Regions from separate parts of the Paenibacillus sp. FSL M7-0896 genome, predicted to be linked through region 2. Evidence: riboswitches for the same ligand, from Rfam matches in the RefSeq annotation. Region 2 holds a riboswitch; each other region holds the start of a gene.
What was found. Region 2 has a riboswitch for cobalamin ahead of MKY12_RS07170 (energy-coupling factor ABC transporter permease). Riboswitches for the same ligand answer to the same signal wherever they lie in the genome.
Positions count from the first base shown of each region.

Region 1: another riboswitch for cobalamin. It lies ahead of MKY12_RS03120 (S-layer homology domain-containing protein); the one in region 2 lies ahead of MKY12_RS07170 (energy-coupling factor ABC transporter permease).
Region 3: another riboswitch for cobalamin. It lies ahead of MKY12_RS00795 (anaerobic ribonucleoside triphosphate reductase); the one in region 2 lies ahead of MKY12_RS07170 (energy-coupling factor ABC transporter permease).

Region 1 is NZ_CP150250.1:748,488-758,221, reverse strand. Features, by position in the region: gene MKY12_RS03135 (ABC transporter ATP-binding protein) at 1-518, opposite strand, end outside; gene MKY12_RS03130 (energy-coupling factor transporter transmembrane component T) at 434-1,378, opposite strand; gene MKY12_RS03125 (DUF4430 domain-containing protein) at 1,375-2,202, opposite strand; gene MKY12_RS03120 (S-layer homology domain-containing protein) at 2,674-4,845, opposite strand; cobalamin riboswitch at 5,058-5,251, opposite strand; gene MKY12_RS03115 (hypothetical protein) at 6,985-9,734, opposite strand, start outside.
Region 2 is NZ_CP150250.1:1,708,298-1,718,031, forward strand. Features, by position in the region: gene MKY12_RS07150 (alpha-N-arabinofuranosidase) at 1-642, shown strand, start outside; gene MKY12_RS07155 (DUF6171 family protein) at 655-930, shown strand; gene MKY12_RS07160 (hypothetical protein) at 1,162-1,470, shown strand; gene MKY12_RS07165 (helix-turn-helix domain-containing protein) at 1,820-2,752, opposite strand; cobalamin riboswitch at 2,892-3,087, shown strand; gene MKY12_RS07170 (energy-coupling factor ABC transporter permease) at 3,372-4,136, shown strand; gene MKY12_RS07175 (energy-coupling factor ABC transporter substrate-binding protein) at 4,136-4,429, shown strand; gene cbiQ (cobalt ECF transporter T component CbiQ) at 4,426-5,214, shown strand; gene MKY12_RS07185 (ABC transporter ATP-binding protein) at 5,227-6,087, shown strand; gene cobJ (precorrin-3B C(17)-methyltransferase) at 6,102-9,032, shown strand; gene cobK (precorrin-6A reductase) at 9,029-9,734, shown strand, end outside.
Region 3 is NZ_CP150250.1:184,595-194,328, forward strand. Features, by position in the region: gene serS (serine--tRNA ligase) at 1-628, opposite strand, end outside; gene ssuE (NADPH-dependent FMN reductase) at 1,036-1,605, shown strand; gene nrdG (anaerobic ribonucleoside-triphosphate reductase activating protein) at 2,140-2,667, opposite strand; gene MKY12_RS00795 (anaerobic ribonucleoside triphosphate reductase) at 2,664-4,649, opposite strand; cobalamin riboswitch at 4,958-5,189, opposite strand; gene MKY12_RS00800 (MTH1187 family thiamine-binding protein) at 5,531-5,839, shown strand; gene MKY12_RS00805 (sugar phosphate isomerase/epimerase) at 5,887-6,666, shown strand; tRNA gene MKY12_RS00810 (tRNA-Thr) at 6,755-6,826, shown strand; gene MKY12_RS00815 (hypothetical protein) at 6,983-8,131, shown strand; gene MKY12_RS00820 (YukJ family protein) at 8,110-8,862, opposite strand; gene MKY12_RS00825 (ASCH domain-containing protein) at 8,959-9,381, shown strand.

The sequences.
Region 1 (9,734 bases), 960 kb from region 2:
TCAAGCTGGGAGGTTGGCTCATCCAGCAGCAGCACCTTGGGCTGAAGCAGCAGCACTGAGGCCAGGTTCATGAGCTGCTTTTGTCCGCCTGACAGCTCATGTACCGGACGGTAGAGCAGCGGCTCCAGCCCGAACAAGCCGCAAATCTCCGCCAGCCGAGTCCGCATGACAGCAGGCGGTAGCCCCAGATTCTCCATGGAGAAGGCCAGCTCATGCCAGACCGTATCCATCACAATCTGTGCATCCGGGTTCTGGAAGACCATCCCGATCTCCCCGGCGGCCACCGCTGCCGGAAGCCCGGACAGAGGCTGCCCTTTGTAGGTCAAGGTTCCGCTGGATGAACCCACCGGAGTGAGCTCCCGCTTCAGATGACGCAGCAGGGTGGTTTTGCCGCTGCCGGACGGGCCGCAGAGCACGACAAATTCCCCCTCTTCTATGACGAACGATAGCTCATGGAGCGTGTCCCTGTCTTCTTCAGGGTATCGGAAGGATAATTGCTGTGCTTTGAGGATCTCCATAACCATTTCTCCTTTCCTTCCAGTCCCGCAGGAATCAGCACGAACAGGCAGAAGCTCCCGTACATGACGGCCTCCTGCCAGCCGAAGTCCGCTGGTCTCATCCGGGGATAGATCTCCAGCTTGCCGTAGCCCTGCACCCAGAACAGCAGCGTAACCACACCGCTAACGGTTAACAGCAGCATCACCAGCTTATCCTGCAAATCAGCCTTGTATATCGTGTAAGTGCTACGTTTGGTGCTGCCGTAACCACGGGCTGTCATGGAGTCTCCAGTCTGGAGGGCTTCTTCCAGCGACCAGGTCAGCAGCACCTTGAGCAGCGTCATTCCGTCCGTCATTCTTTTCTTAAGGCTTCCCGTACCGGCATCTATCCCGCGCAGACGCTGGATCAGCGTAATCTGGCGCAGCCGCCGCTGGAACAGCGGTACGAACCGGATGGCCATCAGCGTCAGCAGCGCCGTTCTCGGCGCAGCCGCGGCGAACAGGTACATGAACTTATCTGTAGTCACCGTGTAATTGTAGGATATAAACCAGATGAAAATAGTAAGCAGCATTGTCATCATCATCAGTCCATACAGCACAGCTTCCAGCGTAATAGGCTGATCCAGCCAGTAGAACAGAATATGCGCCCCTCGATGTGAGAACAGCGGGTTCAGCAAGGCCACGGAAGCTGCCATCAGCAGCATAAAAGGCAAGCTGCGCACCAGTTGACGCCCTTGTCCCTGCAACAGCAGCAGCGCCAGCAGTCCGGCTATCTCTGTAGCCAGAAATAACGGATGGAAGACCAGCAGAGTGAACAGCAGCAGCCCTGCATAATACAGCAGGGCTACTACCGGATGCATGGAACGAAAGCCGCTGCTCATGGCGCTTTGGCCCCCAGGTCTTTGCCTAGATCAAGCGTATACAGCCACTCGATGGTATCCCCGGGCTCGACGATCCAGCTACCCGCAGCCTTGGACGGAAATTCTCCATTCACCTTGTACATCCAGCCGCTCTCTGCCCCGTGATCACCCTCGTACAAATTATCTATACCTTCCACATAAGCAAAAGCCTTGCTGCCCTGATATTCCATCTGGATCTTCTGTGCCCGTGTAATCCGCTTCAGCAGGTCCAGCACACTCTCGCCCTTCTTGATCTCGTACTGGGCAGCGGCCAGAATCACGCCATGCTCCTCATCTCCGGTGATGGAGAGAGTGACTACGTTGTCCGGCTTGGGCGTGGCCGCCGCAGCGGGCGCGGGGGTCGGCGGCTTGGGTGTGGCCGCCGGGGACTTGGCGGGCTTGCTTGCGCCCGCCGATGGCTGCGTCGTCGCTGCGCTTGGCGACGCCGGCTTGGCGGGCTTGCTTACGCCCGCCGGTGGCTGCGTCGTCGCTGCGCTTGGCGACGCCGGCTTGGCGGGCTTGCTTGCGCCCGCCGATGGCTGCGTCGCCGCTGCGCCTGGCGACGCTGGAGCTGCCGTACCGTCCGCAGGGGCGGATGGTACGGCAGTGCCCTCAGCGGCTCCCGGCAGCGGAGCCGCTTCGTCTCCAGGCCGCGGCGTCTGCGCGGCCGGGGTCCCGGCGGGCGGCTGCGGGCCGCCGCCTGCCTGATCCGGCTGCCCAGAGGAGCAGCCGGGGAGCAGCAATACCATCAGCAGGAGAAGCAGCGGAGCCAGCCTTCCCCGGCCTCTTTTGACTAGATTGAACATTACCTGCACACCTCCACAAAAAGGGAAAAGAACGGGGGCCAGTCAGCCTGTTCCCCGTTCCTTCATACACCTTATGCTTACTTTTCAAGACATATCCGAACTAATTCCAAGCAAAATAGCCTGTCTAATGAGCCTGCAACGCTTCAACAACCCTATACGCCGCAACTACTCATCAGCACTGGTGCGTAGTTGGATTTTCTACACTTAATAATCCAGATTACGCACCTGTATAGAATTTAGTTGGATTTCCGGCATCTAATTTTGCCCATACCTCATCATTCTGCAGCTTCAGGCCTGAATAAGTGTAGTTTATCCAACTAGCTCCCGCTCTGCAGCAAATCCTGCCAAATTAGATGTCATTTATCCACTTATCGTCGGCTCCAGAGTTCGTTCAGTGCCTCCTGCGGTAGTATAGCTGTATATTGAAGCTGATCTTACTCTACCTGCCGAACTCTGCTGCTCCCTACTCAACTATGGCAATCTAACCGCTACAGCAGCAGCCATCTCACGGGTTACCACAGCAGTAGGCTCGAATGCGCCGCCGGTGCCGCTCATATATCCAAGTCCCGTCACCGTACGGACAGCGGACAATGCATAGTCGCTAATCTTATCTTCATCGCTGAACTTACCAACCCCTGCTCCTACTCCGGCTGATGTAGCATCCAGCTTAAAAGCTCTAACCATCATCACAGCCATATCCTGGCGCGTAACCAGCCCGTCCGGTTTGAACGTTTTGGCGCTTACGCCGCTGATGATTCCTAGCTCCTTCGCCCGGTTCACTGTTCCATAATACCATGTACCGGCCTTAACATCACTGAAGACCCCAGCAGAAGACGCCGCAGACGGCTCGTTCCCGGTTAACCGCAGCAGCAGCGCTGCAAATTCAGCACGGGTAATATTCTTTTTCGGTGCAAACAGCAGGCTGTCCTCACTTACACCGTTCATCAGCTTGCGGTCATATGCCGTGTATACCGACTCCAGCGCCCAAGGCGAGATCGACTTCACATCGCCAAAAGCCGGACGGTCCGCCGCCGCAGAAGCCACCGTTACCGGGACCGTATGACGCACGATGGCCGGGGTTTTATCCTTCAGATATCCCGTAACCGTCAGGGTATATTTATTTGCTGGCAGTCCTCCGGCCACAACAGCCACACCCGCAGCATCTGTAACTGCTGTTTTGCCGCCGATGGTTACCTGTACGCCTGCTGCCGGTGAGGTTACCGGATCGGAGGTGAAGGTCGCCTCATTCCAGACCCATTGCTTCTGGGTTACCTGCACCTTCAGATCTTGTCCAGGCTGCGGCTGTGCGGGAGTCGCGGTTACGGCATCAACCACCTGCGTGTTGTCCCCGCCATAATAGACCACAATGCGGTCATTCTCCTCCAGCGCGAAGTCGCCCATCCCTACACTTGGATAGATCCATGCTCCGCCGCGTGCGACCACGTACATCCAGCCATCATATCCGCCAAAAGTACCCGCAATCACGCCGCCGATCCCCGTCACATAATTGCCTGCTTCATTGACCAGAGCCAGGCGCTTGGCTGCTGCTGTCTTATCCAGTGCCGTAAGCACATTTCCGGCGTACACGCTGCCCTCAGCCAAGGTTCCATTCGGACCTTCAACTGTAACCGAGACACTTACCTGAGGATTCTTCACTGGTGTGCCGCTAAAATCAAAGAGCTTACCGCCTGTTCCAAACAGCTTGTACGCTACCAAAGCCTCCAGTGCCTGCTCCGTTGAGAGCGGATTGGAGCTGCCGCCCGCAGTGTGGATGAATCCGCCATCTGCTGCGCTGAAGCTCAGCAGCTTGCTGACCAGATTAATATTACCCTTAGTATAATCTGCTCCTGCCGGATCAATGCCGAAGGCAGACAGACCGATGATGGCCTGAGCTACACTCTCGCTGCTGTCGCCATATCCGCCATTCTTATCCTGTGCCTTAGCCAGCCAGGCTGCCGCCCGCTGACCGGCAGCATTCACTGCCGCTTCCTGCTTATGTCCAGCCAGTGCGTTCAGCACCATCGCTGTCATATCCGGATCACTCGCACCCGTGGTCAGAGTAAAGCCTCCGTCCGGGTTCTGCTTCGCCAGAATCTCTGCCAGCAGCTTAGACTGTGTCCATTTCGCATTTGCCGGGATTGTATAGCTGCCGGAATCCAGAGCGAGCAGTGCATAGACCGGATTATTCAGCGTCTGGCCGGTAATTGCATCGTGATTGTAGAGCTTCTCAATCAGGTTATAGCCTGCCACATTCGCCGGGTCGCCGCCAAGTGCCTTAACGGCGAGCGTGATCCGGGCATAGTCCGTAGCTCTGGCAAAAACACCCTTAGCCTCAGCCACCTTGCCATCAAGCGCCTTCAGATAGCTGGCAGGAACCTTGTAGCCTGCTTGCGCAAGGCCAATCGCCTGCCAGTCCGACTGGACTCCGTTCTTCAGCATGAATTCCGCAGTAGCATAGACCGCAGCAGTTACGCTGGCTGCCTCACTTGCGGGCAGAGCGGACACCGCTGGTGCGGAAGTCCCGCCTGCCTGTGCAGCAGCAGCTTGTCCTGCCGGGGCTACGGCTGCTCCCAGCAGTGCGAACAGCATAATGACAGCTAGTCCCAGCCGTGTGAACCTGGATGATAGAGAATGGTTCTTCATAACTAACCTCTTTCCTGAAATAGAATGGATGAATCCTGCTTCCTCCGCAGATAGAGCGGCAACCTAAAGACCGCCCTATGCAGGGCGGCCGGGGAAGAATACAATACAGGGCGGCTGAAGGAGCCGATTACTCTCCCACACTACATACAATACAGCATACACAGCCCTCGCCAATATCAGCATCTGCTTCCACATTCTTACCCCCGAAGAATAGAAACAACAACGAAAAAGGCAGGTCTCCTGGCTCATACTTCACCGCTTCCCCCGCCTTCCCATCCCGTTAGCAGACAGTGGCTCCTCAGGAGTTGCTCCGTATTTACAGTGGCGGGACCGCGCCGGACTTGCACCGGGCTTCCCTTTTAAGCAGATTCCTCTATTAGACATAGCCCTGCCAGCATCTGCTAGCGACAGCGCGCGGTCTCTGAGGCAATCTGCACCTTTTCCCAAAGCTTATTAAATTTTAATATTCTGAAACAATCATATCTACTATTCCCCTGTATGTCTATAGACAAGCTATTTCTATTCCATCCCCCCCGAAGCCCCGCCCATTCCCAAGTGGAAACGGCTTTGCCGTCCTTTTAAAGGACGGTACCGTTTCAGCGAGAAATAGAAGGATAATTTATAACGTGTACCATATACATTCTTATATTTGCACAAAAAATCCTGAACAGCACATGCCCGCTACCCCGGCACATCGTACTATTCAGGACTATGGAGTGACTCTTCTGCTGTTAATTAAGCCGTTGGCGGTACTAACGGAGACAGCGGAAGCCAGGCGATTGTATTATGTACATTAGAATTCGTGTAAAAGCGGTCGATAACGCATTCTGCTGCATTTCATACAAGCGATTGTGGCAAATAACCCTCCGCCGGGCCAAATTCCCAAAATCTAATGTACCGAATACAGCAGAACACCATATAAGGCTCGATATGCCTCATTCTAGTGTACAAAGTGCAATCGAGCAGCTTCGTTCGGACACTAGCACACTTAACTAATTACTTTATGCTTGTATCAGCCTGCCGGAGCGCAAATCATTGTACTACATAAAGTAGTATGCACCAGGCTCTGACCAGTCCACCATGCCGCGCTATATGCGCACAGCGGATCAGCTACCGCTAGTCGATCATCAGGTTCTAACTAATCAGCATTCATTTAATCCTCTAGCTTGCTGGGGGGCTGCCGTACCCCGACTAACTAAGGTACTATTCTAGCTCCAAACGTTATGCTTAAATGCAATCTGTACAACTAAATCGTCTGATTTACTGCCAAATGTACTTTTAGCTGTATTTCATGCACCTAAAATGCTTCTGTACCGGCTTTTCGCCCATTCGGGCAAAATTAGTTGTATGGAATACAGTTACGAGAGGAACGTCTTCCTTTTCACTGTTTTTAGTTGTACGGAGTACACCTATCACTGTAAGCAATGTTACTCAGTACCATCACTTGGTATCGACTCAAAACCGTCAGTTAGTTGTGTGAGTCGGCTGAATGACTAAGGAGCGTTACTCGTTAGCGTTAGTTAAAAGCGCCACTCGGTAGCGTCAGTCGGTTTAGTGAGTCGGTAGCGTTGGTCGATTGCGTTAGTCGATTGCGTTGGCCGATAGCATCAGTCGGTAGCGTTAGTCGATTGCGTTGGTCGGTAGCATCAGTCGATAGCGTTAGTCGATTGCATCAGTCGGTAGCGTTAGTCGATTGCGTTGTTGATAGAATCAGTCGGTAGCGTTAGTCGATTGCGTTGGTCGGTAGCATCAGTCGATAGCGTTAGTCGATTGCGTTGGTCGATAGCATCAGTCGGTAGCGTCAGTCGATTGCGTTGGCCGGTAGCGTCAGTCGATTACGTTGGTCGATAGCATCAGTCGATAGCATCAGTCGGTAGCATCAGTCGATTGCATTGGTCGGTAGCGTTAGTCGATAGCATCAGTCGGTAGCATTAGTCGATTGCGTTGGTCGATTGCATCAGTCGGTAGCATCAGTCGATTGCGTTGGTCGATTGCATTAGTCGATTGCGTTAGTCGATAGCATCAGTCAGTAGCGTCAGTCGATTGCGTTGGCCGGTAGCGGCAATCAATTGCGTCAGTCGATTGCATTATCCGATCGCGTTAGTTAAAAGCTTACGCAGCCTGCTTGTTTCCGCTGTGTTATTCCGCGTCCTTGTCCGCTTCCGGGCTTGCGTAAGCGGACGGCTCCGCACTAGGCGCGGCTGTGGCTGTAGCCTCCGGGGCGCTGCCCGGATCTGCCGCCAGCTTCAGCGAGTATCTTCCGGCGGTGATCATATCACCTGCTGCCAGCTTCGCGCCTGCTGAAAGCTCCACCGTCACCTCGTAGACGCGTGACGGAGGAGTCCCCGCCGCCGCTGGAGTGGCGGTGGCTCCACTATCCGCGCCGCTGTCCGCTCCAGCGCCCGCCTCACCCTTCGCATCGCCGTCCGCTCCAGCGCCTGCCTCACCCTTCGCACCGCCGTCCGCTCCGGCGCCTGCCTCACCCTTCGCACCGCCGTCTACTCCGGCTCCTGCCTTGCCACTCGCATCGCCGTCCACTCCGGCGCTTGCCTCACTCTTCGCACCGCCGTCCGCTCCGGCGCCTGTCTCACCCTTCGCATCGCCGTCCGCTCCGGCGCCTGCCTCACCCTTCGCACCGCCGTCCACTCCGGCGCCTGCTTCAACCTGGCAACTGCTAACCGTTGCCTTAACCTCGTAGTCCGTAACGCCGCTGGCGGACTCCACGCCAATCCGCTCCGGCTTGAAGGCGGAGCATTCCGCCGCATCAGTGAAGCTGAACAACAGCTTAACGCCGTTATTCTTACCCGTTTCTCCGCTTCCCGCATCACCGCTGCTATTCCCGCCAGTCCCCGCGTCACCGCCGATAAGCCGGACAGAGACCGGGGCCGCTACAGCGGCTTGTCCTGTCACTGCCGGAAGCGGGCTGGGGCTGGCCACCGGCGCAGCTGTATCCTTGCCGCGTCCCCCTAGCTGGCTAAGCAGGATAACCGCCGCAATCAGAATGATCCCGAGGATGCTCCCTGAGATCAGGATTTGAAATCGGCTGCGGCTGACCCACCGCGCCAGCGGCGAAGCCAGCTGGGCGCGGGCTTCATTGTAGACAGTCTGCATGGCAGGCGTTGCTGTGTCGAGATGGTTTTTGCGGAATTCACGGTTCTTGAATGCCTCGCGGTCGCTCTTCAGGAAATATCTCAGCACAGCCCGCTTGTAATTCGGCCACAGCTTCTTGCCAGAGCTTGCGAACAGCCAGCTATGCTGCGACCAATCCAGGAACCGGTACACCGTCTCCTTGTCATTGCCCGCCTTGCGGACCACCAGATCCAGCAGCGCATCATAATCCAGCGGCCCGCCTTCACGTTCACTGCTGTGATAGAAGGCCAGCGGCAGCCGGTCGAACGGCTCCAGGCTCCGCGCTTCCTTCAGCCACCGCGCACCGAGCAGCTGTACATCGTCCAGCTCACGCGGCGTCAGTCCGGCAAAAATCTCCTCGTCCGGCGACTCCTCCCCGAACCAGCGGTAGGCCGCGCGCAGCGCATTCGCTTTGCGCTTCGCAATCGCATCGAGCGGCGGCTGCCAGTCTGCCGTATCCCGGTAACGCAGGAACGAGATCTCCAGCAGCTGCTCCATCGTCAGCTCGTCGAGAGAGAGCCGGTTCAGCAGGAAGCGGTCAGCAACCGTGCCGAGCTCCTCCATAACGGACAAGGCCTCCGGGTATACGCCGCCTCTGCGGCGCTGCTTCTCTGCCTGCTGGACCGCTTCATGAACAGCCGTTACCGCCGCTACCGGATCGGATTCCCGCTGCAGCTTCTCCAGCAGATATTCCTTGAAGGTATCCCGTACCGCTGCCTGCTGAAGCACCTCCGGAAGACTCCGGCCGAAGTGGCCCACGAGGCGGAGGATATCCGCCGTTCCGGCAGCGGCAGCCAGCCGGGATTCCAGATATGGCTCGAACAGCATTCTGCGGAAGTGAGATTGGGACAGTACTTTTTTGAAGAAAGCCTCGCTAAGCGCCGTATCGCTCTCTACAATCCCGTAAGCGGCAGCCAGCATATCCTCCCGGCCCCCGGACTGGCAGTTCAGCATCCCGTTGATGAAGTAATCGACGATCTTCACCCGGTAATTATGGCCCGGCAGCGCGTAGTAATCCTTGAACTGTTCCAGAACCTCCGGTGACGGAATCCCCTGCTTGCGGATCAGATCATATTCGCGGTCGAACCGCTCCAGGAACATATCATTCAGCCGCACCCGCGAATCCAGCTTCCCCTCCGGCTTCAGATAGGACAGCAGGCCGCCGAGTATAGCGTTCTTGTTGTCTGTATATAGGGCTTCATTACCTTGCTCGATTTCATAAAAGACCGCCAGCTCATTGTAGAGCGCCAGCGACAGCTTACGCTCCGCACTCTCCCCGAGCAGCAGGCTGTCGGCAAACTTAGCGAAATCACGGAGGCTTCCGCCCTTCTCCACCAGCGTCTTCCAGGCCAGATCGGCATAGATCTGCCGCGACTCGCCGAAGTCGGTATTCAGGAACCTTGCGCCAGCCAGATCGAAGATATAATCCTTCTCAATATTGCGGTCGCCCGGACGCAGAGAGCCCTTCTCCACGAAGGTCAGGTGAATGTATTTGCGGCTCAGCGGCTCCTTGGCATACGTGATCACTCCCAGCCTGCGGCGGAAGTCATACGGCAGCGCAGCGAAGAGGACCTCCGTCAGCCGGGCCGCACGCTGCGACAACTCACTGATCGGCACATCCAGCGCTACATAGATTTTCTTCTTCCCGGCTACGGACAGCATTACCGCTTGCAGCAGGGCTTTGAACAGCTCTTCTGTGAAGCCTAGACCAGATAACACGCTGCGCGGGTCTGTCGGCTCGTCCAGCGTGCGGGTTGCCA
Region 2 (9,734 bases):
TACGATCCGGAGAAAAGAGTGGGCCTAATCGTTGACGAGTGGGGCACCTGGTATGATGTTGAGCCGGGTACAAACCCGGGCTTCCTCTACCAGCAGAACACGATCCGCGATGCGCTGGTGGCCGGCTTGACGCTGAATATTTTCCACAAGCATAGTGACCGTGTACGGATGGCGAACATTGCCCAGACCGTGAACGTGCTGCAGGCAGTTATTCTGACCGAAGGCGAGAAAATGCTCCTGACTCCTACTTACCATGTATTTAACATGTACAAAGTACATCAGGATGCAGAACTGCTGGAGCTGACTGTAGACAGCCCGGTATACAGCTACGAAGGCGTAGAGATTCCTGAAGTATCGGCTTCGGCTTCAGTCAATGCTGAGGGCATCATTCATGTCAGCCTGTGTAACCTGAATCACGCATCATCGGCAGTGTTGCCGCTTGCCCTGCGCGGATTGGCTGGTCAAGCATCCGTAAGCGGAACGACGCTGGCCGGAGCTTCCATCGATGCCCACAATAGCTTTGAGCAGCCGGAAGCTGTAACACCGCAGGCATTCAGCGCCTTCAAGCTTGAAGGGGATACGCTGACTGTAGAGCTGCCGCCAATGTCGGTAACGGTACTGGCCATCACTCCACAAGCCTAAGGAGAGAACTGCATGACAACCACTTCAGCCTGCAAAGGATGCCGGGAGGAGTACAAGGTCACGGAAGCACAGATTGCCCGCATTCTGGCGTCCTCCATGTTCAACCCCGGCAATACCGCTTCAGACGAGGTCTATGCCGAGCGGCTTGCGCTTTGCGGGGCTTGCCCCAAGCTGCAGGATGGCGTGACCTGTACCGCCTGCGGCTGTATCATTCCTGTCGTGGCCCGGCTGAAGGCCCGCAGCTGTCCGTTGCCGGGCGGCGGCAAGTGGCAGCCAGTGGCGGAATGACGGCCCACGCCTAACGGCTAGGGGCCAGGCGAAAAGATAGGCAGAAGCCGCTCTTGCCATAAGAGACGAATCGATCACCGATAGCCCCTACAACCTGTACAATACGGCAGTTGGAGGGGCTTTTTTTGCGTTGTGGAGGTGAGGGGGAGGAAGAGGAAATGAGAGGGGAAAATCCATCTAATGCGGCGTGAAGTGGGCTGGAAGAGGAAATGAGAGGGATAAATCCCTCTAATGCAGCGTGAAAGTGGGCTGGAGGAGGAAATGAGAGGGATAAATCCCTCTAAGCGGCGTGAAAGTGGGCTGGAAGAGGAAATGAGAGGGATAAATCCATCTAATGCGGCTGAAAGTGGGCTGGATGAGCAAAAGAGAGGGATAAATCCATCTAATGCGGCTGAAAGTGGGCTGGATGAGCAAAAGAGAGGGATAAATCCCTCTAATGCGGCTGAAAGTGGGCTGGATGAGGAAAAGAGAGGGGAAAATCCCTTTGGTGCGGTTGGAAGTGGGCTGGATGGATGTTGCGAGGGGCATAAGTGCCCCTGAATTGGCCGAAAGTGAGCGATGAGCGGAAATGAGGGGCATAAGTGCCCCTGAATTGGCCGAAAGTGAGCGTTGAGCAGAAATGAAGAGCACTAATGCCCCTGAATCGGCCGAAAGTGGGCGTTAAGCAGAAATAAGGAGTATTAGCTCTAAAAGTAGCTGAAACGAAAACTAACCTAATTAGTCTAACTAATCTAACTAATCTATCTCTACTACCTACCTACCTACCTACCTACCTACCTACCTACCTACCTACCTACCTACCTACCTACCTACCTACCTACCTACCTACCTACCTACCTACCTACCTACCTACCTACCTACCTACCTTCTACACACCCTAATCTGGCTTTCATATAGGACCCGGCAAATCTGCCACGCCATCTGTATAAAACAACTCAAACACCAAATCCTCGTTGTAGTTGCCGAAGCCTTTACCGAACAGGGTGAGACCGCCGATGTGCTCGGCATCCTCCTCGACAGAGAGCCGGAAGGTCCATTGTTTGTTGCGGATGCCTACCTGATCCAGGGTGACCTCCGACAGCTTTTGCCCGTCCATGTAGGTACCTGTCTGCGTAATCCGCAGCTGCTTGAGCAGGCCGTATTGATTGGTGAGTGCAGGCCACCAGGCCGGGGTGTATTTTCCCGGGTTGTCTCCGTAGTCACCGGGGCTGGTCCAGAAGCCGAGCGATTGTCCGTTCAGTGTGAAGGTAATATCCGACGGCCAGTTATTGTTGACCGACGGGGCTTCGGAGGCGATCTCCATCGTGATGGCAAGCTCCTCCGGCTGCTGGCTCGACAGCAGGAAATTCGGGATTTTATACTCGACGAACCCCTTGCCGAACCAGAGAATCCCGGCGTTCACCCGCTCCTGGTCCCAGAAATAACGGGGATCGTCAAAGTGCCCGATGACCCTCTCTGTCGTAGACAGTCCGCAGGTAGGCTCGATCTGGAAGTCGGAATAATGCCCCACAGGGATGTCCTTGCGGTACCCTCTGCGCGGAGTCCGGGCCTGTCCCGGAAAAACAATCTCAGCCCCGTCGGCGGCCAGTGTACAGATCTTCTGCAGGCCGCTTTTGCCGGGAGCCATATGGCTGCGGATCAGCCCGGCGGCTTCGAGCTTGCGCACATGCATGGTCATAATCGCACTGCTGAGCTTGAGGGCTGCGGCCAGCTCCTTCACGTTCATGGGCTTATCGGACAGCAGCCGCAGCATATGCAGGCGCACGGTACTGGACAGGGCCTCGTACACGGGCAAAGATTGTTCGGTTAGATCAAGTTTCATCGGATGCCTCCACGTTCAGGTTATATAGTTAATAATTATATTACTCAAATAAAATTTCTACAAGCCATGATTGGCTGCAGGCGAGCTTTTCCAATTTATATCACAGACAGGCCAATCTCTGTCAGCTATGATTTGAGATGAATTAGCGATGAAACAAGGTGCTCTTGCCGGAAGCGGCAAGGGATAACAGGGAATCGGGTGCAACTCCCGAGCGGTCCCGCCACTGTATGGAAGAGCTGCACTTCATGAGGTCACTCGGGAAGCCCCCGGGGAAGACGAAGTCTGCAGCGCCTGTATTCCAAGCCAGGAGACCTACCTTGTCTACGCACACCACGACTCTACGCGGATAGGAGCGGTGTACGGATAGGTTAATGAGAAGAGGCGTTCTGCCCTGATGGACCGGAGAAAGCTTGGTGCTTCAAGGTGATCCCCGGTTATAGCTGCTGGATACAAGGATACGGCCCATAGTGATGGGACGGTGAAAAGCACCTTGTTCCGCTTCGCCACGGGTTGCGCGCTCTATCGAACTTGCCTGCGTACATACACTCCCACCCTATAGGGTGGGTTTTTTGGGCTTTATGATCTGTAATGGGAAATCAACAAACATGGAGGGTGACAAATGAAAAAGCACAGATGGTGGAGCTTTGCGGCACTGGTTGCCGGATTTACGGTGTACTTTATGCTGAACGAACCGGGGACGGCCCGGGCGATGCACATTATGGAAGGATTCCTGCCGGTTGGCTGGGCAGTGTTCTGGTGGGCGGCGTTTATCCCGTTCTTTGTCCTTGGAATCTTCAAGCTGAGAGCCATGACCCGGGAGAATCCGGAGCTGAAGCTGCTGCTGGGTCTGGCCGGGGCGTTTACCTTCGTACTGTCTGCGCTCAAAATGCCTTCCGTGACCGGAAGCAGCTCCCACCCCACCGGTACCGGACTAGGTGCGGTAATGCTGGGGCCGCTGCCCATGAGCGTAATCGGCTCGATTGTCCTGCTGTTTCAGGCGCTGCTGCTGGCGCACGGCGGGATCACTACGCTTGGAGCCAATGCGTTCTCGATGGCGGTGGCGGGTCCTTTTGCCGGATATGCAGTGTATAAACTGATGATGAAAATGCCGGACCGCGAGAAGCTGGCCCTGTTCTGCGCCGCAGCGGTAGCGGACCTTAGTACGTATGTGGTGACGTCCTTCCAGCTAGCGGTGGCGTTTCCGGCGGCGGATGGCGGCGTTCTGGCATCTTTTCTCAAATTCGGGGGCATCTTTGCCGTGACGCAAATCCCGCTGGCCATCAGTGAAGGGCTGTTGACGGTACTGCTCTGGAACTGGCTGAAATCGTATAGCCCGAATGAATTGTCGCTGCTGAAACGCAAGGTGAACGGAGGAAGAGCCTAATGAGCAATAAATGGAAAAATGGGTTGATGCTGCTGGTTGTTATTCTGCTGGTCATTCTGCCGCTGCTGCTGGTTAATGGGGAATTCGGAGGGGCCGATGATGCGGCTGAAGGTGTGATTACCGAAATGAATCCTGACTATAAGCCGTGGTTCAAGCCGCTGACCGAGCTGCCGGGTGAGACGGAGAGTATGCTGTTTGCATTGCAGGCCGCGATTGGTGCCGGTGTGATCGGTTATACCCTGGGGCTGCTCAAGGGCAAGCAAGGCGGGACGAAGCAGCATAGCAGCAAGTGATCCGGCGGATTGACGTTCTCTCTTACAATAATGCTCTGCGCCAGTTGTCCCCGATGTGGAAAAGCTCGTTCGCAGCCCTGATGTTCCTGCTATCTTACACCGTACATCCGGTACTACAGGCTGCAATCACCCTATGGATGATGTCCTGGTGTGTATTACAGGCCCGTATTCCCTTCCGTGCTTATGGCATGCTGTTCGGCACAGCGCTGCTGTTCTATGCCCTTAGCGTACCGGCGCTGCTCGTGGAATTCGGGCATCCGGCAGCGGGAGAGGCAGGAATATTCCCGCTTCCGGGACTGAACCTGCAGGTATATGTTACAGCGGCCGGGCTTCAGCGGGCAGGGGAGCTGCTGGCCAGAATCTCTGCCTGCATGAGCTGTTTCTTCTTCCTGATGTTCACTACTCCGTTTAGTGAGCTGTTGCAGGTGCTGCGCAGGCTGCGGATGCCGCAGATTGTCCTGGAGCTGATGCTGATTATGTACCGCTTCCTGTTCCTGCTGAGTGATGCAGCGCATGGTCTGCTGCTGGCCCGCAGGCTGCGCGGAGGCCGCCGGGGCTACAAGGCCAGACTGCGGGAGACTGCGGCCATGGCAGGGGCGCTATTCGGCAACACGATGCACCGTTATTACGGATTATCGCAGGGGCTGCTGGCCCGCGGCTTCACAGACGAGATTATTCTCCCGCCTTATACGGCGCGTCCTGTGCCACGGCGCTATACTGTTCAGGCTTATGCTGGTATTGCGGTGCTGCTGCTGGCTGAGGCGTATTTTATCATAAGCATATGAAAGGAGCCGGCCATGGATCAGGAATCTAGCTTGGCTTGTGACGGAGTGGTCTTTCATTACCCGGATACGAAGGAGCCTGCACTGCATGAACTGACGTTCTCCATCCCCGCAGGCAGCAAGACGGCGGTACTCGGTCATAACGGTTCGGGCAAATCGACGCTGTTCCTGCATGCCGTCGGCATTCTGCGCCCGCAGCAGGGTACGGTTGTGCAAGGAGGGAAGGCGTTATCCTATTCCAAAAAAGAGCTGGCCGCTCTGCGGCGGAAGGTGGGCCTGGTCTTCCAGGACCCTGAGCAGCAGCTGATCCTCAGCACACCGCTGGAGGATGTGTCGTTCGGGCTGCGCGGCAGCGGCATGGCTGAACCGGCTATTGCTGCGCGCTGCCGGGAGGTCATGGAGCTGCTGAATCTGACCGATCTGAGCGATAAACCGATGCACCAGCTTAGCCTGGGCCAGAAGAAACGCACGGCACTCGCCGGTGTACTGGCTATGGAGCCGGAGCTGATTCTATTGGATGAGCCGACCTCTTATCTGGACCCGTTATCGGAAACGAAGATGCTGAAGGGGCTTGAAGCCATACATGATAAAGGGACAACCGTAGTTATGGCTACGCATGATATGGACCTGGCCTACCGCTGGGCGGACTGGATTATTGTGCTGGAGCATGGAAGATGCCGGGCGGCGGGGACTCCGGAGGAGATTTTTGCGGGACGGGAAGAGCTATTGTCCATCGGACTGGGACTGCCGCTGCTGGCTGACTTATGGTTCAGCCTGCCTGCCAGCTTGACCGCAGGGCAGAGCGCTCCCCGCACCGCCGGGGAATTCAAGGACAAACTGCATAAGCTGCTTGCGCTTAACCACAGCTATTCATGAACGGGGGAAGAAGAATGAAGAAACAAGGAAAGCTGCTGATTATCGGCTTCGGCCCCGGAGCGCTGGAGCATATTACCGGCCGCGCACTGGCTGCGCTGGATGAGAGTGAGGCGGTCATCGGCTATACCACTTATGTAGATCTGATCAGGCCGCTGCTGCGGCACCAGGAGATTGTCGGCACGGGGATGACTGAAGAAGTCAGCCGGGCCCAGGAGGCCGTCCGCAGAGCAGAAGCGGGACAGACGATTGCAGTAATCTCCAGCGGCGATGCCGGTGTCTACGGGATGGCCGGGCTGGTATACGAGGTGCTGATCGAACGCGGTTGGAGCCGCTCAGAGGGGGTACAGGTGGAGGTGATCCCGGGAATATCGGCGATCCAGTCCTGTTCCTCGCTGCTTGGAGCGCCGATTATGCATGATTCCTGCACGATCAGCCTGAGCGATCATCTTACCCCCTGGGAGAGCATTGCTGCGCGTGTGGAAGCGGCGGGGGCAGCAGATTTCGTCATTGCGTTCTATAATCCGCGCAGCGGCAGACGGACGCGTCAGATTGAAGAAGCGCGCACTATTCTGCTGCGTTACCGTGATCCGGCTACACCGGTAGGCATTGTCAAAAGCGCCTACCGTGACCGCCAGCAGACAGTCGTAACGACGCTGCAGGATATGCTGGAGCATGAGATCGGCATGCTCTCAACCGTGGTGGTCGGCAACTCTGCTACCGTTGTCTATGAGGACCTGATGATTACGCCGCGCGGATATGAGCGCAAGTACAGTCTCGGAGCACAGACGCAGACGCTGAAGCCGCACGAGCGGCTGCGCACAGCCGCAGAACCGTGGTCGCTGGCTGCGGCGGAGTCCGGGCAGACAGAGGGGGCAGCTGGAGCCGGAGCGGCCAAAACTGTGGATGCTGGGAGAGCAGCAGAGACTGGGCAGAGGGATGCAGCAGATGTTGGAAGCGAGACCGAGCCGGGACAGGTGAAAAGTGCAGAAGCATCAGGTTCGGTTCGGATGGAATGGGCGCTGGGCTGTGGCGAAGCGGAACCAGGACAGACGGAAGAGGCTGCTGCGCAGAGCCTGGCTGCTGCTCCGCAGGTGGAGCGGCTGCGGAGCTTATCCGGTCGCCTGAAGGCATCCACCGATTCTTCCTTCGAGCTGGAGATTGCTCCCGCAACCGGCAGCCGCAGCTTCAACGGTGATCAGATGAAGCTGCTGGCTGAGCTTGCAGGCAGCGATGGGCAATTGATCTATACGAAGGACGGATATTTCCTGCTGCGCGGCAGCCGGAATGAAGAGGCAGAGGCAGGAGCAAGGCTGCTGGAGGCCGGACTGAATGTAAGTACACCTGGAGATTACGTGAAGGTGAAGACCTGCGGATTCTGTGAGCTGCGCAGAAGCGGAGCGTTAAGTGCTGCTGTCCGGCTCCACACCCTGCTGCATGGAATGGCTGTGCCCAGAGAGCTGCACATCAGTGTAGCCGGCTGCGGGATGGCTTGCAGCTCCGCTGTGCTGGATGATATCGGACTGGTAATGTCGCGCGGCAGCTATGAGTTGTATCTCGGCGGCAAGAAGTCCGGGCGGGGTGCCCATGCAGGGATTTTGGTGCGTGAAGGGATGGACGAAGAGCAAGCGGTAGCCGCTGTAGCTGCCGCAGTTGAGGACTACAGGGCTCATGGCCGGGAGCAGGAGCGGTATCATGCGTTCCGGGAACGGATGGACAGCGCAACAGGGAGTGCAGCCCATACATCAGATAACGATAACAGCAAAGAAGGAGTGCAGACGATGAGAACGGTATTACTGGTGGGACACGGGAGCCGGGTTCAAGCGGGAAATGAGGAGCTGCTGGAATTCACCCGCCGGCTCGCAGCCCGTAAGCCGGAGCTGAAGGTTGAGACCTGCTTCATAGAGCTGGCCTCGCCTTCCATCGCTGGCGGAATTGCCAGATGCATTGAGGGTGGTGCGGCGGAGATATACGTAGTGCCGATTATTTTGTTCGCGGCGGGGCATTCCAAGCTTGATATTCCAATGGCCATTGATGAAGCCAAGCAGAGATATCCCGGGGTGAAGTTCATCTACGGACGTCCGCTGGGGGTGCAGGACCGTGCCGTCGATATTCTGCTGGAGCGGATTCAGGAAGCAGAACGACTTCCACTCCTGCAGGTGAAGGTGGCTGGCGGAATGGACCTGGACCTGCGCGGGAACGGTGCATCCACCATAGAGGATAAGGACACCATCGTGCTACTGATGGGACGCGGGGGCAGTGACCCGGATGCCAACAGCGATCTGTATAAAATAAGCCGGCTGCTCTGGGAGAGAACAGGCTACCGCAGCGTGGAAAGCTGCTTCATTGCCATCGCCAAGCCTTCGCTGCCGGACGGGCTTGAGCGCTGCCTTGCATTGGGTGCGCGCAAAATTATTGTTCTGCCGTACCTGCTGTTCACCGGAGTGCTAATGCAGCAGTTCGCAGAGAGAGTGGCGCAATTCGCAGCGGAGCATCCCGGGCTTGAAGTGGAGATCGGCGGCACACTGGGCGCACATCCGCTGCTGGCGGATATGCTGACAGAGCGGATCGAGGAGACGCTGGAAGGCCGTGCCTTCAGTAACTGCGATAACTGCAAATACCGCGATGCAGCCTCTTTGCACCATCATCACCATCACCATCACCATCATGGTGAGGAGGAGCACGGGGAGCATGGGCATGGACATTACGGGCATGGGCATCACAGTCATGAGGGACATGGACACGGGCGCCACTGCCACGGGGAACATGGGCATACGCATGATCACTGCCATAGGGAGCATGAGCATGCACATCACGAGTGTGCGCATCACAGGCATGATGAACATGGGCACACGCATCACGCGCATGAGCATCACTGCCATGGGCGGCATGATGTAACGGAGGCGGCGGCTCTGGCAGACGATCTGGCGCTTCGCCAGCCGCGATGATCTTCATGTTATGCGGCACCAGCGACGCCCGCGAGCTGGCTCAGAGCCTCCTGCGCCAAGGCCTGCCGCTGCAGGCCAGCGTGGTGACGCCCAGCGGGGCAGAACGCCTTATGGCCGCAGGCATCCGCACCCGCGTCGGCAGACTGGACCGCGAGGCGATGATCGCTTTGCTGCAAGCGGGCGGGTACCGTGCCGTGGTGGACGGCAGCCATCCTTTTGCGCTGGAGGCCCATGCTAATGCAATGGAAGCTGCTGCTGCCCTGGGGTTGCCTTACTTCCGCTACGAGCGGCAGAGCCTTATCTATAACAGCCACCCCCGGCTGTTGCTAGTGCATTCCTATGAAGAGGCTGCGCGCAAGGCTAAGGAGCTGAAGGGCTCTGTGATGCTGACTACCGGCGGCAAAACGCTGGAGATTTTTGCGGAGGAGCTGTTGGGAGATCCGGATATCCGGCTGACCGTAAGGCTGCTGCCTTGTCTGGAGAATCTGGAGAAGTGTCTGACCCTTGGGATTGAGCAGCGGAATATTATTGCGCTTCAGGGCCCTTTTAGCAGAGAGATGAATGAGGCCTTATACCGGCAGTACGGCACCCGGGTGATGATTACCAAGGAGAGCGGGGCCGAAGGCTCGGTGGATGAGAAGCTGCATGCCGCGCTGGATATGGGGTTATATGTGATTTTGATTATGCGGCCGGGGCTGCCCT
Region 3 (9,734 bases), 1.5 Mb from region 2:
AGCCGGTCCGCTCCAGCGCTTCCGGCCGGACGATCACGGGCACATCCATCGCGGTGAAGCCGCGCTGCATCAACACATCGAGCGCCAGCCGCTGCACGGCGAGGTGCAGCAGCAGCCCGGCCCCCTTCAGCACATAGCTGCGAGGCCCTCCGGCTTTGACACCGCGCGGAAGGTCGATGATGTCGTGCAGCTCTCCGAGCTCGACATGGTCCCGCGCGCGGAAGCCGAAGACCGGCGGCGCGCCATGCCGCCGCAGCTCCACATTCGCGCTGTCATCCGGCCCGATCGGCGTATCCGCCGACACGGGATTCGGCGCTTCCAGCAGCAGCTCGCCGCAGCGCTGCTCCGCTTCCGCCAGCTCCGCCTCCAGCAGAGTCAGCTGGCCGTTGATCACCCGCACCTGCTCCTTGGCCAGCTCGCCACCCGAAACGTCGCCCCCGCGCAGCAGGCGCTCGACCTCCTTCGTCAGCGCGTTGCGCTCCGCGCGCCGCTGCTCGGTGGCCCGGCGTACCTCCCGCCGCCGGTCATCCCATTTCAGGAGCTCCGCCAGCGGGAACTCCAGTCTTTTCCACTCGGCCGTCTTCCGTACAATGTCCTCATTCTCCCTGATCCAATTCATATCCAACATCTGCATCCGCTCCTTAAGTGTGGGTAAAAAAACGCAAAAAACGCCCTCATCCATGGGACGAGGAGCGTCAGCTCGCGGTGCCACCCAGGTTGACCTCATTCACGTATAGCAGCTAAGCAGCGCGGAATCAGGCCCTCTTTGGTCTTCGCGGTAACGGGCGAAACCCGGTAAACTTAGGGAACAGGAAGCTGCTCCGGTCGCAGACGCCTCGCGGTTGGATGCCGGTCGTTGGCCTGGTCGGGATATAGGTTTGCCGTTTATTATAACCAGAGCGGCAGCGGTTTGCAAGCATAAGAGGGGTTTGACAATATTCCTTGTACTCTGCTAGGATTATTACTAATTTAAAGTATTGATGCCCGGCGAAGCAGCCCGGTTTATCCTATTATGCGGACGGAAGAGGTGCGGAAATGGCCAAAATAGTCGTAATTAACGGAACACCCTCGCTGGTCTCACGGATCAATGCCGTGATTGAGTATGCAGAGAATGCCCTGCGGGAGCGCGGGTATGAAGTGGAGCGGATCAATGTGGCGGAGCTGCCTGCAGAGGATCTGATCCATACCAAATTCGAGAGCGAAGCCATTGTCAAGGCGAATGGGCTCGTAGCGGAAGCTGATGCGGTAATCGTAGTCAGTCCGGTATATAAGGCTTCTTACACGGGAGTACTGAAGACCTTCCTGGATCTGGTGCCGCAAAAAGGGCTGGCCGGCAAAATCGTCCTGCCGCTCTTCATGGGCGGAAGTCTTGCACATCTGCTGGCGATCGACTATGCACTGAAGCCGGTACTGTCCGTGCTTGGCGCCCGCTACATTCTTGGCGGCGTCTACGCCGTAGACTCCCAGGCGGTTCGTAACGACCAGGGCGTAGTTGAGCTGGCTGAAGAGCTGCGTTTACGCCTGAACAGTGTGCTGGAAGAGCTGGCGGAGGAGACGGAGCATAAGATGGGGCGCAAGGCAGGGCAGACAGGAGCCGCAAAATAACGTGAAGCTGCCGGTTCGAGCTGCCCGGTATAATCGAAAGGCACTGCACTACCCGGATGTGGGCGTGCAGTGCCTTTTTGGTTATATAGGAAACTATAATTCCTGCTGTTGTGGAAAAGGTGTGTGTAAATTTGTGATTAAGAGTTCTTTGGGTGATCCGTAGAGTGACTTTGATACTGAATGTGACTAAAGGTATGCTTAAAACCGAATAGGAATATGCTGGTACAATAGCATATGAACCAAATGTATGTGGAAAACAGCATACATTGTGCTCTCATGCAGGCATATGAAACAAATGTATGTGGAAAACAGCATACATTGTGCTCGCATGCAGGCATATGAACCAAATGCTATGTGGAAAACAGCATACATTGTGTTCGCATGCAGGCATATGAACCAAATGTATGTGGAAAACAACATACATTGTGCTCGCGCGAGTAATTTATATGCTTCGCGCTATAATTATCCTTATCTTTCTCGCTGAAACGGTACCGTCCTTTATAAGGACGGTACCGTCTCTACTTGATATGAATTTTATACCCCTTGAAAGCTCAGCTCCGGCTCCCACAGAACAACCCTATCTCCCGCCAGACTCGCCGGAATATCAATGATCCGCTGGTTGCTGCTTCCCCGGTAGGAGAGGGTAAGGTCTTTGAGCTCTTCGACGAACCGTCCGTCGATCACGACCTGGCACAAGGCCAGCAGCTTCCATTCCGCAGAGCCCGGGGAAGCCGTAAGCTCCTCGTACGTATAGCCGGTATAGATCCAGACCGGGAAGCCCGGCAGCTCGGCGCGCAGCTCGTGTATGAAGTCTGCAGCCTCCTCAGCCGAGAAAAAAGGGTCCCCGCCCGCCAGCGTCAAGCCGTCCAGCAGCGGATTGCCTGCAATCTCCTCTATAATCTCCCGCCGGCGCTCCGGGGTAAAGGCCTCCCCGTAGTTAAAGTTCCAGGTCTTCGGGTTGAAGCAGCCCGGGCAGCGGTGGCGGCAGCCGCTGATGAAGAGGACGGCCCGCAGGCCTTCCCCTTCATTGATCGACTCCGGGTAATATCCGCAGATGTTCATAGATGCTTAACACGGTCCCGGACTTCGGCTTGCTTGGCCGCATTGAAGCGGGTCTGATAGTCACCGGTCAGATACCCGGTAACCCGGCGCAGACGGCGGATATGGGTGGTATCCTCATGGGCATTGCAGGTCGGGCAATTCGTGCCGATGACCCCTTCATAGCCGCAGCCGGAGCAGCGGTCAATCGGATGGTTAATGCTGAAGTAGCTGATATCCTGCTCCAGCGCGTATTTGATGATTTTGACGAAGGCTGCAGGGTTGCTCCGGGCATTGCCGTTCAGCTCGACATAGGAGATCGCTCCGGCGTTGCAATATTCATGGAACGGGGCTTCCAGGCTGATCTTCTTGGCTGCGCTCAGTTCATGGTAGACCGGGATGTGGAACGAGTTCGTATAGTATTCACGGTCGGTTACCCCAGGGATAGAACCGAGCACCTTGCGGTCGATCTTGGTGAACTTGCCGGAGAGACCTTCGGCCGGTGTTGCGAACAAGGTGATGTTGAGGTTAAGCTCCTCGCTCTTGCGGTCGCAATATTCACGCATGTGGCGGACAATGGCTACAGCCTTGGCGTGAATCTCCATATCTTCGCCGTGGTGCTTGCCGTACATAGCCTTCATGCACTCTGCCATCCCGATGAAGCCCAGCGACAGGCTGCCGTGCTTCAGCAGTTCGCCTACGCTGTCATCAGGTGCAAGCTGCTCGCCGCCCTCCCAGACGCCTTCACGCATCATGAAATCGGAGGCTTTGGCCTTCTGGGAAGCCTGGATACGGAAGCGGTGCAGCAGACCGTCCAGTGCAATATCCATATAGTGATTCAGGTCGTCGAAGAACCCTTCTTCATCAGCAGCCAGGCGGCGGCCGGTTATCGTGCCGTGGGTCAGTCCAAGACGCACCAGGTTGAGCGTATTGAAGGACAAGTTGCCTTTGCCGGAGCAATGGTTGCGTCCGAAGCGGTCGCCGAGCACACGGGTCCGGCAGCCCATCGTAGCGAACTCGGTATCCGGGTCAGCCGGATCATAATATTGCATGTTCAGCGGAGCGTCCAGGTTGGCGAAGTTCGGATACAATCTGCGCGCCGAGCACTCCGCTGCCTTCAGGAACAGCTCATAGTTAGGGTCACCCGGTTGCTGGTTAATGCCTTGCTTGCATTTGAAGATCTGAATCGGGAACACCGGCGTCTCCCCGCTGCCCAGTCCGTTCATCGTAGCCGTCAGCAGCGAGCTGATCACAAGCTGGCCCTCCGGGGAGGTGCAGGTCCCGTAGTTGATGCTGGTAAAAGGAATCTGGCCGCCGGAGCGGCTGGACATCGTATTCAGGTTATGTACCATACTCTCTGCGGCCTGCAGGGTCTCGCTCTGCGTCTCCTTCAGGGCAAAACGGAAGGCGCGCGGATACTGCTCAGCCAGATCGCTGCGGCTCATCGTAATCTCCCCAAGTTCTGAAACCTCTGCATTCTCCTCGAAATACTCCAGACCTTTGCGGAAGAGCTTGGAGAAGGACTTGGTCACATAAGGAGCCAGATCATAATCCAGCTTATTCGCGGACACACCGCCGTACTGCGCATTCTGCTGCGACTGGAAAATAATCGCCACCAGCGACATCGCCGTCATAATCGAGTTGGGAGGCCGTACGCTGCCGTTGCCGGTGTTGAAGCCTTCACGGAGAAGCCGTTCGAACGGGATGAAGATGCAGTTGGTGGTTCCGATGGCGTATTGATCCAGGTCATGCACATAGACGACATTATCCAGGGTAGCCTGTACCAGCTGCGGCGGCATGGTGAAGTTGCGGGCATACCATTTGGAGTATTCACTGCCGAATTTGCTCATTTTGCCGGAGAAGCTCTCCCCGTTCAGGTTGGCGTTCTCGCGCAGCAGATCCAGATCCCGGCTGTCGATAATATCCCGTCCCAGATGAATGACCTCTTCCAAAAGATCCTCCTGTGCAGCTTGTCCTTCGTTATAACGTTTCTCCAGCAGCGTCATTATATAACTCTCTCCTCTCGGGTATTGTAAGCGTTAAAAAAGCACCTCCGGCCGGGAAGGCCGGAAATGCCCGAATGCATGATGCAAAGATCCGGGAAGCGGAAGTTTGCCTGTGGTCTGGGTGGAATATACGAGCAGACACTGGGTAAATAGCTTACGCCCGTTCTTGTATATTCCGCAGAGCCGATACCTGAAGATAATCCACGATCGTCCTCAGGTATCGGCAGCCTCTGGCCCGATTGACGGAAGGCTAACTCTGCTATTGCAGGCCGCATACGGACACCTCCCCTATTCCTCGCAGGAGTCTAAGCGGTGCCACCGAAACAGGCAGGTCTCCTGGCTTCCGGCAACTCCTCCGGCGCCTTCCCGGGGGGCTTATTCCGCCCCTTAGTGGCATTTAGCCGGAGAATGCGGCCCTGGGCATCGCACCCTGGGAGCATCCGGTTACAGTGGCGGGACCGCAGCGGTTTTGCACCGCGCTTCCCTATTAAGTCGCACCTCTATTACAAGGGGTGAAACACCCGTTTCTACTATATTTTGTTGTTATCTATTAAAGCTACCGCAATATATTGTGTTTGTAAATGTTTTTTTGCAATCCCGCACGGGGAGCGGGTTCGGCGCTTTTACTCACAGCTGATCCACAGTTAGTCCACAGGTAATCCACAACTTTCCTATGAATCTGCCGTGAATTTTTCATAAAATCTCCGAAAATACGCCACAAAGAATCCATAAATAGAGTGCGTCTAATCCTGGTAATCATTTTGACGGATATTAATAGAATAGAGAGGGTGCAGGTGATTTGTAGCAAGCCTGGCGAAGCGTTACAATAAGAGGATAAATAAGAGGCTCAGGCACACCAGATAATTAGGAGGGAGATCACAATGGCAATTGGCGAAGTGACCGTTATTCCGATCGGGACAGGCAGCACCAGTCTCAGCAGCTATGTGGCCGAGATGCAGCGTGTGCTGCAGACGGTGGAGGGCATTACCTATGAGCTAACTTCTATGGGTACAATTATTGAGGGACCGGTAGCGCGGATTCTGGCTGCGGTAGAAGCGCTGCATGAGTCGCCGTTTACCGCCGGGGCACAGAGAGTCTCAACCTCACTCAAGATCGATGACCGGCGCGACAAGACCTCGACCAGCCGCAGCAAGCTGGAATCTGTGGAGCGCAAGCTACAGGGAGAGTAACCACAATAGTATCCAATCAGAATCAACCGATAAGGAGCGGATTCTTAATGACAGAAGCAGCACAGCAGATCGGAATTCAAATGTATACACTGCGTGACCAGACGGAACGCGATTTCCTCGGCACACTGGCCAAGGTGGCAGAGATGGGGTACCAGGCAGTGGAATTCGCCGGTTATTTCGGTGTATCTGCAGGGGAACTGCGCCGTAAGCTGGATGAACTTGGCCTGGCGGCCCCTTCGGCGCATGTAGGCCTGGACTTCAGCAGTCTGGATAAGATGGAACAGGCATTAGCCAAAGAGATTGAATACGGTGTAGAGCTCGGACTGCAATATATGATCACCCCGTCGGCACCGCTTCCGCCGAACCCTTCCATAGAGGATGTAACGAGAATCATTCCATTCCTGGAGAAGGCTTCCGCGATGGTCCGGGCGGCGGGGATGCAGTACGGCTACCACAACCATGATTATGAATTCAAAGAGGTTGACGGCAAGGCGGTCATCGATATCTGGCTGGAGCAGATTCCTGCCGAGCATATGCTGGCTGAGTTTGATCTGGGATGGGTATACAGGGGGGGAGCCCGGCCCGTTGATTATGTGTCACGGTACGCCGGCCGTGTTCCGCTGGTTCACATTAAGGACTTCGGAGCAGACAATGAGGAGACCGATCTCGGAAAGGGAGAGGTCGATTTCCGGAGCGTCTTCGAGATCGCGGAGCAGAGCGGAATTCTCTATTATATTGTGGAGCAAGAGGCATATGAGGTATCCTCCCTTGCAAGCGCTAAGCTCGCACTGGATTATTTCCGCGGGCTGGGGCTGATGCAGGGCTGATGACACAGCAACCAGCGGAAAAAGGGCTTGCGTTTTCCGCTGGAAGAGTTATAATATTTTGTGTTTGGCAGGACAGCAAAGCCTGTTCGCTGGTGTAGCTCAGGGGTAGAGCAACGCACTCGTAATGCGTAGGCCGGGGGTTCAATTCCCTTCACCAGCATTCTTACAAAGTCGATAGTGGCGCGGGTTTCCGGTTTTTTGGAACTGCGCCTTTTTTCTATGCAAGCATCAACATCTACCATTCTTCTAACCTTTAGTTAAGTAAAGTGGGGAGCTTATGGTTGGATGCTAGGAGGCAAGGAGGCAAGGATCTTATATGGGAAACCGGACATTCCTGAGTGTTACCAGTGCCGATACAGATTTGATTGATTATGAGAATACAGCTTTCGAAACGAATAATTTTCTCGCTCCAATATGGTTTTGTCTGGTCAGCCAAGACCAGTTCCAGCACTATAGCAGGCAGCTTATGCAAGCTTGGAGCAAGATTCAACCCCATATGGACCAACCGGATGTGGAGGATTTGCCTGAGTGGGAACATTTTTCAGAGGCCTTCCAATGGCAGATTCCATGGGCGGATGCTGCAGAGCAATTGCGCCTGAGTTTACCCGGCACGCTGGCCCATTTCCCAGCGCTTTCCACTCCTGTACATGAGTGGCTGGAAACCTTATCGACCCATGTAAAGCGTTATTCTGCTGCTGTTATTCATCTGGAGCTTTCGCAATATTTCTCATTCACGGGCGATCCTGCCCTGTATCTAAAAGACATTCAAGAATACGTTACCCTCTGGCAGTCGCCGCATCCCTCGCATGAGAAGGTCTGGCAGGGAGCAGCCGATAACTTTTATATGCTGAATGGGGAGCATTTGCCTAGGAGGGAACGAACGGCAGCTCAACCGGAGCAAGCTACCGATATTCAGCCAGCACAGTCCATTCCTCCAGTATCCGGGAAGCGCCAGTCCAATTGGAGGCAGGAGCTCTACATCTGGTTGCTTGCGATTCTATCCGCAGCCCTCTTTTTTGCCGTCTATGTCAAGACCTTCAGTGGTTGGTTGGCGGTGCTCTGCTTCTTCATCCCCTCCCTGTGTATCGTTTTGTGGAAAATAATTATCGGTCGTAAACAAACCTCCCGCCATCAGCTGGAAGCGGCTAGGACCTCGAAAAGGAACAGTCTCCCCTCTTATCCTGTGCTAAGGATTGAGTATTTCGACGGGCGTTCACCTATTGGGGTGGATGGCATGGAAATTGGTCCTTCGGAGGATAAAGCGTTACCGGATCTTATCCCCTGGCTGCAAATCCTACAAGCAAAGGTGCTTTCATCTCATGAGGTCGAGCTCATCGTTTCTGCTAACCAATCACCCGTCTCTACCTTACAACTTCATTTGAGGCTGGATGAACAGTTGGATGCCAAGGATATCGTATCAGCGGTTAATGCGATGGTGTTGGCTCATGACAAAACATTGGTATGATTACATTCACTAACCGGCTTGGTGGCATCTCCCTGGTCGTTGGTACACCAGGATTGGGACTGGAAGGCCAGGAAGATAGCCACCCATCTGTGTTCATTCTCGAAATGAATAAGGACGCCGCCGTCTTGCCATGTGCCATTTTCACTGGCGTACCCGCCCGCATTGCCTTGGTTCATATGAATATTATGAACGCCCTGCCCAGGGGAGAAGCCGAAGTACTTATCGGGCTTATCCTCTTCGGGTCCCCAAGGCTCGCCGAATACGTACAGGGTTGCATCCTGTTCCTGTGCCTCCTTGAGATAAGAGGTGATTTTGTCATAAAGATTGTTGCGGGGATCGCTGTTTTCGGGTTCATTCCGGTTCGTATTAGGCAGAGCTACCATCTTACTGGGAATCACCAGGTTTCCCCTGATATAATCAAGGGCAAGGCTCCGGTTATGTCCGGTGATCTTCGTGAAGCCGGATTCAAGCGTGAGCCAACGGGCCGTTTCTTCCGCTTTGAAATCTTCGCCCACATAATAAAGCACCTGATTTGCAGTGTCCTCCGGTAAATGTTCCGCTTTTGCGCTTGATCTGATATTGATAGCCACCCTGTACTTTTTATTAATATCACCTTCAACCTCAACCAGTACCTGGACATGATTATTTTTGACACCTAGCTTATATATGGTATCCTCATTGGATAATTTGCATTTTAATACCCCGTACCCTTGATCTAATCCGTTACCCATAGTTCGTCAGTCCCCCTTCTTAGCTATTAATGTTTCCCATAGAAGGTCATAGTAATTCTAAGTAAAAGGTGTTCAACATAGGAGGTAAGCTGCATTATGAAATGCCTAACCATTCGCCAGCCGTGGGCCACGTTAATTGCGCTGGGAGAAAAACAAATCGAAACCCGGACCTGGCGGACCGCCCACCGGGGAGAGTTAGCCATTCATGCCGGGATGCAGGTGAATAAGGCGATCTGCCGGACGGAGCCGTATCAGTCGTTGCTGGCCCGTCACGGCTACACTGCGGACAACCTGCCGACGGGCAAGATCATTGCAGTCAGCCGCATTGCGGATTGCTGTGAGGTGACGCCGGAGCTTTCGCAGCAAGGCTGGCCGGGCGGCAATGAATATGTATTCGGCAATTATGCCGAAGGAAGGTATGCCTGGATGCTGGAGGAGGTTGTTCCGCTGGTACATCCCATACCTGCTAAGGGACGTCTGGGTTTCTGGGAATATCCGGTGCTGGAAGAGGAATTGTGAATTTCTTGACGGCAATGTGAAGAAAAATTGCTCCAGATTGGCTGTCAGCTGGTATAATTGGGATATTCGGCGGGAAATCTTCCTATATATAAGGAGAGTTGTGCTCTGAGGCGGTCTACCGCTGGAGAGGGGCAGAAATGCCGGGAAGGAGCGTATGCATAATAGATGGGAAGCCTTCTAATTGCATGGCTTTGTATGCTTTGTTTGTTTCTTGCGTTCAGGGATCAGGTAAGCCGGAGAATCCTGTACCCGGTAGCTGTGGTGGTGATATGCGGCACATTGGGGTATTGGACGTTGTTAATGTAACCGCATCCCGGTGATCATTTAATGCAGAAGTCTGCCGCTTGCGGCAG